DNA from 2 places in the Curtobacterium sp. AC272 genome. Region 2 is predicted to be linked to the other one. Evidence: riboswitches for the same ligand, from Rfam matches in the RefSeq annotation. Region 2 holds a riboswitch; the other holds the start of a gene.
The links. Region 2 has a riboswitch for thiamine pyrophosphate ahead of thiM (hydroxyethylthiazole kinase). Riboswitches for the same ligand answer to the same signal wherever they lie in the genome.

Region 1 (5,301 bases), 3.5 Mb from region 2:
CCGCGGCGCAGCCGCCCGGTGTCAGCAAGACCCCGCGCACGCCGCGCCATCGCGAGCTGCCGCCAGTCGTCCACCAGCAGCGTCATCATCCGGATGGCCGCGAGGGCCCCGAGCACGAACCGTGCCGGCAGCCGCAGCACCTGCGCGAGCCCGTCGGCCAGGTCGGTCGGGTCGACGCGGATGAACAACGCGACCGCGGGCAGCCCCACCGCGAGCACGCGGAGCGCCGTCGCCAACGCGAGCGTGAGCGACCCGTCCGTGACGTGGGCGAACCCGAAGTCGAACCACTCCCGTCCGGAGGGCCGTCCGTACAGCGCGATGCTCACCGCCGTGAGCGGCACGGCCACCAGGATCGGTGACACCCGCAGCAGCAGGGTCTGCACCGGCAGCCGCAGGAGCGGCAGCAGGGCGAGCTCGAGCGCGAGGGCGACGGCTGCGGACACGACGTCCAGGCTGAGCACGAGGCACACGCCGAGCGCGAGGACGCCGACGAGCGAGGCCACCGGTTGGACGGCGCGGACGCCGCGGTGGTGGTCTGTCGGGTCGGTGGCGGTCGTCGCGTGGGCTCGGCCTGGAGGCGCGGTTCGGCCCGTCGACGTCGGCCCCGTCTCCGGGGTGGTCGCAGCCGCACCCTGGTCGCCGTCCACACGCCGGGCGCCGTCCGCCGCGAGCACGACCTCGTCGGCGTCGAGCGCCCGGATCAGGTCGCGGTCGTGCGTGACGGCGACGATGGTGGTGCCGGCGTCGGCGAGCGCTCCGAGGTGCCGGACGACGGCATCCCACGTGGACCGGTCCTGCCCGGAGGTCGGTTCGTCGAGCACGACGACCGGCGGCCGGGCGGCGACGACCGCGGCGATGGCGAGCCGCCGCTGCTCGCCGCCGGACAGCGTGAACGGGTTGGCGTCGGCGAGGTGGCCGAGGCCGAACTCGCCGAGGAGCACGTCCGCCCGGCCAGCGACGTCCGGAACGCCGATCGCGCGGGGCCGGCCTCGACCTCCTCGCGGACGGAGCCGGCGACGAACTGGTGCTCGGGGTCCTGGAAGACGGTGCCGATGCGGGCGGCGAGTTCGCGGCTCGACCACGTGTGCGGCGCCGGCGGGACGCCAGCGGCGAGGTCCGTCGTGGCGGCGAGCTCCCCGCGACCGGAGGCAGGAGCCCCGCGAGCGTGAGGCCGAGCGTCGACTTGCCGATGCCGTTCGGCCCCGTGATAGCCAGGACCTGTCCGGCTCGGAGTTCGAGGTCGATCCCGCTGCCCACCCGCTGTCGCTTGCCCCGGGCGGTCCCGAGATCCCGCGCCTCGAGCAGCGCGCCCGCCCCAGTGCCCGCCCCCTCGCCGAGCGGGCGAAATGCCGCGGTCCCCCCGGCAGCCGACGCGGGCATTTCGCCCGTTCGCGCAGCCGCACGGATCTCGTCGCCCGCCACCTCTCCGGCCGTTTCGCCGAGCGGGCGAAATGCCGCGGTCCCCCGGCAGCCGACCCGGGCATTTCGCCCGTTCGCGCAGCCGCACGGATCCGCCCGCGGGCCGCGCCACGCTCGGGCTCGGCGCCAGGCACCCACACCCCGGCCGCGGTGAGCGCTGCGCCGTGGTGCGCGAGCACCTCGGCAGGCGCGCCGTCCGCGACGACCCCGCCGCCGGGTTCGAGCAGCACGAGTCGGTCGACCAGGTCGAGCCAGGTGCCGATCCGGTGCTCCACCACGAGCAGGGTCGCCCCCGACTCGTCGAGCAGTGCGCGGACGGCGTCGTGCACCTGGGCCACGCCGGCCGGGTCGAGGTTCGCGCAGGGTTCGTCGAGCACGAGGGCTCCCGGACGCATCGCGAGCACCCCGGCGAGTGCGAGTCGTTGCCGCTGGCCGCCGGAGAGCATCGCGGTCGACCGGTCGAGCGGCAGGTCGAGCCCGACGACCGCGAGCGCCGACCGCACCCGTGCCCAGGTCTCGTCGCGCGGGACGCCGAGGTTCTCGCACCCGAAGGCCACGTCGTCGCCGATCCGTGACATCACGGTGTGCGCCTCGGGGTCCTGCATGACGAGGCCGACACGCCCGCGGACCGCGCGGGGGTCGGCACCGTCGACCAGGACCGAGCCCTGCACGGAAGCAGCGGTGTCGTCGGTGGGGTCGGGTTCGTCGGGCAGCACGGCGGCCACTGCCCGGAGCAGCGTCGACTTGCCGGAGCCGGACGGCCCGACGATCGCGACCCGCTCCCCCGGCTCGACGGTGAGGTCGACGCCACGGACCGCCCACTCGGCGCGTTCGGGGTAGCGCCACCCCCAGTCGCGGAACGCGATGCGCGCGGCGAGCACGCCGACGACGTCCGGGGACGTCGATGACGGAGCGGACACCGTCACACCAGTTCGCGCGGCCGACGCCGGCTGTGCTCCCGGCCGGCAGCGAACGAGGACAGCACACCGGTGCGTGCGAGCGCGCGGACGACCAGCCACGAGCCGGCGCCCGCGATGACGGCACCGGACACGATCGCGCACACGACGTAGACGACCTTGAACGCGGCGTCGAGACCCGGGTACCACAGCACGGTGTCGTTGATGCCGAGCGCGAGACCGGCTGCCGCGCCCGCCAGGACGACGACCGGCAGCCGGTACACGCGGTACAGGAAGAGTGCGAGGACGATCTCGGCACCGAGTCCCTGGACCAGTCCGGCCTCGAGGGTCAGCCACCCCCACTGCGTGCCGAACAGCGCCTCGACGGACGCGGCGACCATCTCGCCGTAGAGCGCGGCCCCGGGCTTGCGGACGACGATCGCGACGAGCGGCCCGGCGAGCAACCACACTCCGCCGAACAGGGCCTTCGTCCCCGGGAGGACGAGGTCCATGACGGCGCTGATAGGTTCGTAGCCGAACTCCCACAGCCGGAAGACGACGCCGAGCGCCACCGCGAGCACGCTCGCGACGACGATGTCGACGACCCGCCAGCGCAGCGATCGCCGCGGGGCGGTGTGGACGGTTGATGACGTGCCAGAAGACATGGTGCTGGACTCCTCCCTGCGCCGGCATGATCCGGATCAGGTTCGACGGTCGGAGCGCCACTCGCTCCCTCTCAGCCCGGCGGTCCCGGACTCCCGTGTGTGTCCCAGCAGTCTAGACGTGGTCGCGACCGCGTGACGGGTCGCGACCACACATCGGACGGGAGGCCCGTGGCGGGTCCGCCACGGGCCTCCCGTCCGATGTGTCGCTACTTCTTCAGGACGCGCACCAGTTTGCGGAGCACGGTGCCGGTCACCCAGACGAGCGGGATGCTCACCGCGACGAGCGAGATGAGGTTCGGCTCGAACTCGAGGTCCTTGCCGGGGCGACGGATGTACGCGCCGACCGGGATCGACGCGCCGCCGCCACCGCCGCCGCCGTTCTCGTCGTCCCCGCCGCCCCCGAAGCCGAACCAGCCGAGGGACACCGGGATGAGGGTCTGGTCGCCGACCTCGACGGGGTCTCCGTAGTTCGTGGAGACGCCGATCGGGCGTACCTTGTCTGCGATCTGCGTGACGATGTTGGCCATGCGCGCGACGCTACTCGCCCGTTCCTCCACAGGCCGGGCCACGCGCGCACGGGTACACAGCTGGTGCTTGTCTGCGGACGCGGACGGGTGTCACCGATATGTTGGCGCGACCATCACCTGGAGGACCGTTTGCACACCTGGCCCGGCAACCCGTACCCGCTCGGGGCGACCTACGACGGAAGCGGCACGAACTTCGCGCTCTTCAGTGAGGTCGCCGAGCGCGTCGAACTCTGTCTGTTCGACACCGACGGCAACGAAGAGTGCATCCCCCTCGTCGAGGTCGACGCCTACGTCTGGCACGCCTACCTGCCGAACGTCGGCCCCGGCCAGGAGTACGGCTTCCGTGTCCACGGCCCGTACGACCCCGACAGCGGTGCACGCTGCAATCCGTCGAAGCTCCTGCTCGACCCCTACGCCAAGGCGACGAGCGGCGAGATCGACTGGGACCAGTCGCTCTTCGCCTACACGTTCGGCGACCCGGACTCGACGAACGACGACGACTCCGCGGCGCACATGATGAAGGGCGTCGTGATCAACCCGTTCTTCGACTGGCAGGGCGACCGCGCACCGCGCACGCCCTACGGCGAGACGGTCATCTACGAAGCGCACGTCAAGGGCCTCACCGAGACCCACCCCGACGTGCCCGAAGAGCAGCGCGGCACCTACGCCGGCGTCTCGCACCCCGCGGTCATCGAGCACCTGAAGCGACTCGGCATCACGACGCTCGAGCTCATGCCGGTGCACCAGTTCGTGAACGACTCGACCCTGCAGGACAAGGGGCTGTCGAACTACTGGGGCTACAACACCATCGGCTTCTTCGCGCCGCACTCCTCGTACTCGTCCTCGGGCGACCAGGGGCAGCAGGTGCAGGAGTTCAAGACGATGGTGCGGGAGCTCCACCGCGCCGGCATCGAGGTCGTGCTCGACGTCGTCTACAACCACACCGCCGAGGGCAACCACCTCGGGCCGACGCTGTCGTTCCGCGGCATCGACAACGCGGCGTACTACCGCCTGGTGGACGACGACAAGAAGTTCTACATGGACTACACGGGCACCGGGAACTCGCTCAACGTCGGGCACCCGCACTCGCTGCAGCTCATCCTCGACTCCCTGCGCTACTGGGTGACCGAGATGCACGTCGACGGCTTCCGCTTCGACCTCGCCTCGGCGCTCGCCCGCGAGTTCTACGAGGTGGACCGGCTGTCCGCGTTCTTCGAGCTCGTGCAGCAGGACCCGATCGTGTCGCAGGTCAAGCTCATCGCCGAGCCGTGGGACGTCGGCCCCGGCGGCTACCAGGTCGGCAACTTCCCGCCCCAGTGGTCCGAGTGGAACGGCAAGTACCGCGACACCGTGCGTGACTTCTGGCGCGGCGAGTCGTCGACCCTCGGTGAGTTCGCCTCGCGCATCTCCGGCTCGGCCGACCTGTACGAGCACGACGGCCGGACGCCCAAGGCGAGCATCAACTTCATCACCGCCCACGACGGCTTCACGCTGTACGACCTCGTCGCCTACAACGAGAAGCACAACGACGCCAACGGTGAGGACAACAACGACGGCGAGAGCCACAACCGGTCCTGGAACTCCGGCGCCGAGGGCCCGACGGACGACGAGTCCGTGAACGCCCTGCGGCTCCAGCGACGCCGGAACTTCCTGGCGACGCTGCTCCTCAGCCAGGGCGTGCCGATGATCGCCCACGGTGACGAGCTCGGCCGTTCGCAGTCCGGCAACAACAACGTCTACGCACAGGACTCCGAGCTCAGCTGGATCGACTGGGACACCGCGGACGACGACCTC
Region 2 (5,301 bases):
CCACCGGAACCGTCAGCGGCATCTCGAAGAACGCCAGCTCCCACTCGGTCGAGCGGCGGAACGCCCTCGCCATCCGGCCTCGCTCGGACGGGGTCGCGGCTGCCGCCATCTCCTCGACCAGACGGGTCGCCTCGGCACTCGACGCCGCGAACCCCGGGTCGCCGTAGGCCGTGATCCAGTCCGCGAACGCGTGCCCGTCCGGCGCCGAGCCGAGCTGCGCCCCCACCCAGGCGTAGACCCGGAAGCAGGGGAGCACCGCCGCGGCGAGCACGGCCGCCGACCCGGAGTCCGCCGCCTCCTGCAGGTGTGCGAGGTACCCGGCGCACGTCGGGTGGACGGGATCGTCGGCGTGGGTGCCGGCGAGGCGTCGGTGGTGCAGGTCGCGGGCCTCGGTGGCGCACCCCTCGGACGCCGCCGTCCAGAAGGCGGCAGCCACAGGACCACGACCAGCGCCGGCAGCCGCAGTGCCGGCGCCGGCAGCCGCAGCGCCGGCAGCCGCAGCGCCGGCAGCCGCAGCGCCGGCAGCCGCAGCGCCGGCAGCCGCAGGGCCAGCGCCGCCAGCGCTCGCCGCCAACGCCGCCAGGTGCTGCTCGTAGGCCCGCAGGTAGTGCACGTCCTGCGCGAGGTACCCGGCGAACACGTCCGCGTCGAGCGTCCCGTCGCGCAGCCCGACCAGGAACCCGCACTCGATCGTGGCCTGCAGCACGGCGCTGACGTCGGACCACCACACGTCGGTGGAGGGGACCACGGGCAGCAACGCTCGGATCACGGCGCCGTGGTCGATCGGTCCGTTGCCGGACCCGACCTCCAGGGCATCGGCTCCCCGCAGCGCAGCCGTCAGCCAGGGCTTCGCCACCCCGACCGCGAGTTCCCAGTCCCCGTGCCGGGCAGCGAGCGTCGCGATGGCGCTCGACAGGGAGCACCCGGTGCCGTGCGTGTTGGCCGTCGCGACGCGGGGAGCGGTGAACTGTCGAGCGGACCCCGACGGCGACACGAGCACGTCGTCGGAGGTCGGCCCCTCGTCGTGCCCGCCCTTCGCCAGCACGAGCACGTCCCACGTCGACGCCACGAGCCGCGCAGCGTCGAGCGTCGACAACGAGGCAGGCGCCGGAGCCCCAGCCAGCTCCGCCAACACCTGCAACTCGGCCCGGTTCGGCGTCACCAGGTCGGCCAGTCCGAACAGCGCACCCATCGCCGACGCGGCGTCCTCGTCGAGCAACCGGTCACCACTCGTCGCCACCATCACCGGGTCCACGACGACCACGGGTGGCCGGTGCTCCCGCAACCAGTCCGTCACGACGCGGACGACCGGTGCTGTGCCGAGCATCCCGATCTTCACGGCGTCGATCGTGACGTCGTCCGACACCGCGTCGAGCTGCTCCCGCAGGAACGCGACGTCCGGCACGTGCACCGACCGCACCCCGTGCGTGTTCTGCGCGACGAGGGCGGTGACCACGCCCATGCCGTACCCGTCGTGCGTCGCGATCGCCTTGAGGTCGGCCTGCAGCCCGGCGCCGCCCGTCGGGTCGGTCCCGGCGATGGCCAGCACGCGCGGGACGCTCACGACTCCGCCCCGTGGTGCGACGAAGCCCCCGACGGGAGGAACGGATCGCCCGCCGCGGGCCGCCCCGGCTCCGCCCCGTGGCCGGGTCCAGGGCCCCACGCGGCCACGTACGCGGCCGCTGCGGACCCGGGATCGGCCGCGGCGCAGACGCCCGACACGATCGCGACCCCGGCGGCGCCCGCTGCCCGGAGCGGCGCGACGTCGTCGAGGGTCACCCCGCCGATCGCCACGCACGGCACGTCCGTCGCCGCCGCGAGCCGGGCGAACCCGTCGTGCCCGAGCGCCGGCGGGTGGTCGGCCTTCGTCGTGGTGGGGTGCACGACCCCGACGCCGAGCAGGTCCACGGTGCCGCGGGGCAGCCGGGCGACGACGGCCAGGTGCTCCGGGGTGTTCGCGGTCAACCCGACGTGTGCGTCCGGCCCGAGCAGCGAACGGGCAGCGGTCACCGGCACGTCCGACTGGCCGAGGTGCACCCCCGCGACCCGGTGTCCCGCGTGCCGAGCGGCGAGGGCGACGTCGACCCGGTCGTCGACCACCACGGCGGCGCGGTCGCCCACGGCGTCGGCCACGGCAGCGGTCAGTGCCAGGAGGTCCCGTGCCGAGGCGTCCTTGTCGCGCACCTGCACGATCCGGACCCCGGCGTGCACCGCGGCGCGGACCACCCCGAGCACACCGACACCGTGCCGGTCGGCCAGGGCGCCGTCGGTGACCAGGTACACGCCGAAGTCCTCCCGCAGCCCGCTCACGCCGGCACCACCAGGGACGCGGGCTCGGCCTCGACCGTGATCCGGGCCTCGCGGACGACGCCCTCGGGGGTGAGCGACGCCAACCGGTCGAGGAACAGCGGCTGGAAGGTGCCGGGGCCGCCGGCCTCGCGGGCGGCGAGCTCCGCGGCGATCGTGTGCACCGCGGTCGCCGCGACGGCGGCCGCACCGGCGTCGTCGGGAGCGACCGACGTGAACGCGGCGACGACCGCACCGAGGGCGCACCCGCCCCCGGTGATCCGCGTCAACAGCTCGGTGCCGTTCGCGACCCGCACCACGCCCGTGCCCGGCGCGACCAACAGGTCGACGGGACCCGACACGGCCACCGCGGCCACGAGCCTCCCGGCCGCCTGACCGGACACGGCGTCGACCGCAGCCGCACGGGCGTCCTCGGTGCCCACCGTGCTGTCGACACCGCGGCCACCGGCCGACGTGCCGAGCAAGGCGAGGACCTCGGACGCGTTGCCGCGCAGCACCGTCGGGTGCAGCGCCAGCAGGTCGCGGGCCAGGGCGGTGCGCACCGGCAGCGAGCCGACCGCGACGGGGTCGAGCACCCAGGGGGTACCGGTGTCGCGGGCGGCGTGCGCGGCCTCGAGCGCCGCGACCCGGGGTTCGGCGTGCGGGGTGCCGGTGTTCACCAGCAGGGCGTCGGCGACCCGGGCGAACGGTCCCGCCTCGGTCGCGACGTCGACCATCGCGGGCGAGGCCCCGAGGGCGAGCAGCACGTTCGCGGTGACGTTCTGCACCACGGTGTTCGTGATGCACTGCACCAGCGGGCTCCGGGCCCGGACGGCCTCGAGCAGTTCGGCGGTTCGGTGGGCCCAGGCAGGGGAGGGCGCAGCGGATTCCATGGACGATCCCTTCGCGAGTACGAGCTCGAGCAGGTTCGACGGGTGTGATCTCAGCCGCTGGTTGCGGCACCCCGTGTCTCGATCGACACCGTACACGAGCAGCCGTGCCCTGCCACGGCCCGTCGTCTCCGGTCACATGTCCGGCCCCGTGTGACAGGGTTGACGGGTGCCAGACTCCACGCCTCCCGGACCGCCACCAGGCCCCCGCGACCCCGGCGACGCCTGGGCGGTCGGTCCCGACGGCACCAAGGCCTGGGGACTCTTCGGCGCCGCTGGGCTGCTCGTCGACGACGGCGCCGGACGCGTGCTCCTGCAGCACCGCGTCGAGTGGAGCCACCACGGCGGCACGTGGGGCATCCCCGGCGGCGCACGCCACCAGGGCGAGGACGCCGTCACCGGCGCGCTCCGCGAGTCCGCCGAGGAAGCCGGTGTGCCCCACGACGGCGTCGACCTGCGCCACACGGCACTGCTCGACCTGGGGTTCTGGACCTACACGACCGTGGTGGGGCGTGCCGCTCGGCCGTTCGAACCGGTGATCGCGGACCGCGAGAGCCTCGCCCTGTCCTGGATCCCCGTCGACGAGGTCGACGACCTGCCGCTCCACCCCGGGTTCGGGAAGTCGTGGCCGGCGCTCCGAGCGTCGCTCACCACCACCCCGCACGTCGTCGTCGACGCGGCGAACGTCGTCGGCAGCGTGCCCGACGGCTGGTGGAAGGACCGCGCGGGAGCCGCCGCACGCCTGCTGTCGTCGGTGACGGCGCTCGCCGCGTCCGGGGTGACGGCCGACGTGCTGGCGCTGCCGTTCGCCCGGTGGTGGCCGCGGTGGACCGTGGTGCTCGAGGGCGAAGCCCGGGCGGCCTCCGGGTCGTCGGACGGCGCACTGCCCCGTGCACTGCCCCGTGCACTGCCCCGTGCACTCGACGTCGTCGCAGCGCCGGGTTCGGGGGACGACGCCATCGTGGACGCCGCTCGTGCCGCGGTGGAGGCCGGGGACGGTCCCGTCGTGGTCGTCACGGCTGATCGCGAGCTCCGTGCACGCGTCGAGGCGCTCGGTGCCGTGGTGCACGGGCCGTCCTGGTTGCGCGACCAGTTCTAGCGGCGCTACGCCGTCGGCAGGTACCGCCGCGACGACACGAGCACCGCGCACCACGACACGACACCGAGCCCGACGATCACCCAGAGGACGACGGGCAGCGCCACGACGTTCGCGATCGCCGCGATCACGGCGGGCGCCAGGAACCCCGCGTACGCCGCCGCGTAGAACACCCCGGTCAGTCCGGCCAGGTCGCGGGACCCGCGATCCGCTGCACCTCGAGCAGCGACGACACCAGGGCGAGCCCGATCCCGACGCCGATGACGACGTTCGCGACGAGTCCGACCACGACGGACTGCAGCGCGATCGCGACGACGACCACGGCGATGCCGGCGGTCATGCACGCGAGGGCCGTCGTGAGTCCGCGGGCCGAGGTCAGCGAGTGCACGCGCCGCGCGAGCGGTTGGACCGCACTGGACACCCCGAGGGCGACGACGGTCGCGGCGGTGGCGAACAGCAGGCCCCACGCACCGGTGGCCCCGGTGAGCCGGGTCGGCAGGTAGCCGTACCCGATCGCCGCCGAGCCGAAGATCCACGGGGCGGTGACGAGGACCACACGGGTGAACCGTCGGTGCCCGGCGCTCGGCACCCGCAGCTGGCGCCACCACGGACCGGGGACCCCGCCGGAACGGTTGGTCTCGGGGGTGCGCCAGACGACGACGGCGAAGGGCAGGGCGACGATGATGTGGACCAAGAAGGGCAGCACCTCGGGGATCGGGCCCCACTGTGCGATGAGCCCGGCGACCAGTGCGCCGGATGCCGAACCGAGCGTGAACGCCAGCGAGGCCCGGCGGGCACCGGACCCGGCGTCGGCGGATGGGTCGAAGCGTCCCTGTGACAGCTCCTTGACCCAGCTGTTGCCGACGGCCATCGCGATGCCGACGGTGATGCCGGAGAACAGCCGCCCGGCCGCCAGGAACCCGGGGCCGAGCGGTCCGAGCGCGAGCAGTCCGCTGCCGACGACGGCGGACACGATGGCGGCGAGCATGAGGGGCTTGCGGCCGTGCCGGTCGGACAGCGACCCGGCGA

Region 1: it holds a riboswitch for thiamine pyrophosphate, as region 2 does, so the genes downstream of both, ACZZ0J_RS18405 (ECF transporter S component) here and thiM (hydroxyethylthiazole kinase) in region 2, are expected to answer to the same signal.

Annotation. Positions count from the first base shown of each region.
Region 1 covers NZ_OZ409838.1:3,578,953-3,584,253, reverse strand. The annotation lists partial or broken gene ACZZ0J_RS18420 (CbiQ family ECF transporter T component) at 1-893, opposite strand, end outside; partial or broken gene ACZZ0J_RS18415 (hypothetical protein) at 1,186-1,380, opposite strand; partial or broken gene ACZZ0J_RS18410 (ABC transporter ATP-binding protein) at 1,836-2,300, opposite strand; gene ACZZ0J_RS18405 (ECF transporter S component) at 2,342-2,980, opposite strand; TPP riboswitch at 2,976-3,087, opposite strand; gene ACZZ0J_RS18400 (hypothetical protein) at 3,187-3,507, opposite strand; gene glgX (glycogen debranching protein GlgX) at 3,637-5,301, shown strand, end outside.
Region 2 covers NZ_OZ409838.1:117,133-122,433, forward strand. The annotation lists gene thiD (bifunctional hydroxymethylpyrimidine kinase/phosphomethylpyrimidine kinase) at 1-1,564, opposite strand, end outside; gene thiE (thiamine phosphate synthase) at 1,561-2,310, opposite strand; gene thiM (hydroxyethylthiazole kinase) at 2,307-3,179, opposite strand; TPP riboswitch at 3,168-3,263, opposite strand; gene ACZZ0J_RS00635 (NUDIX domain-containing protein) at 3,346-4,275, shown strand; gene ACZZ0J_RS00640 (hypothetical protein) at 4,281-4,445, opposite strand; gene ACZZ0J_RS00645 (MFS transporter) at 4,451-5,301, opposite strand, start outside.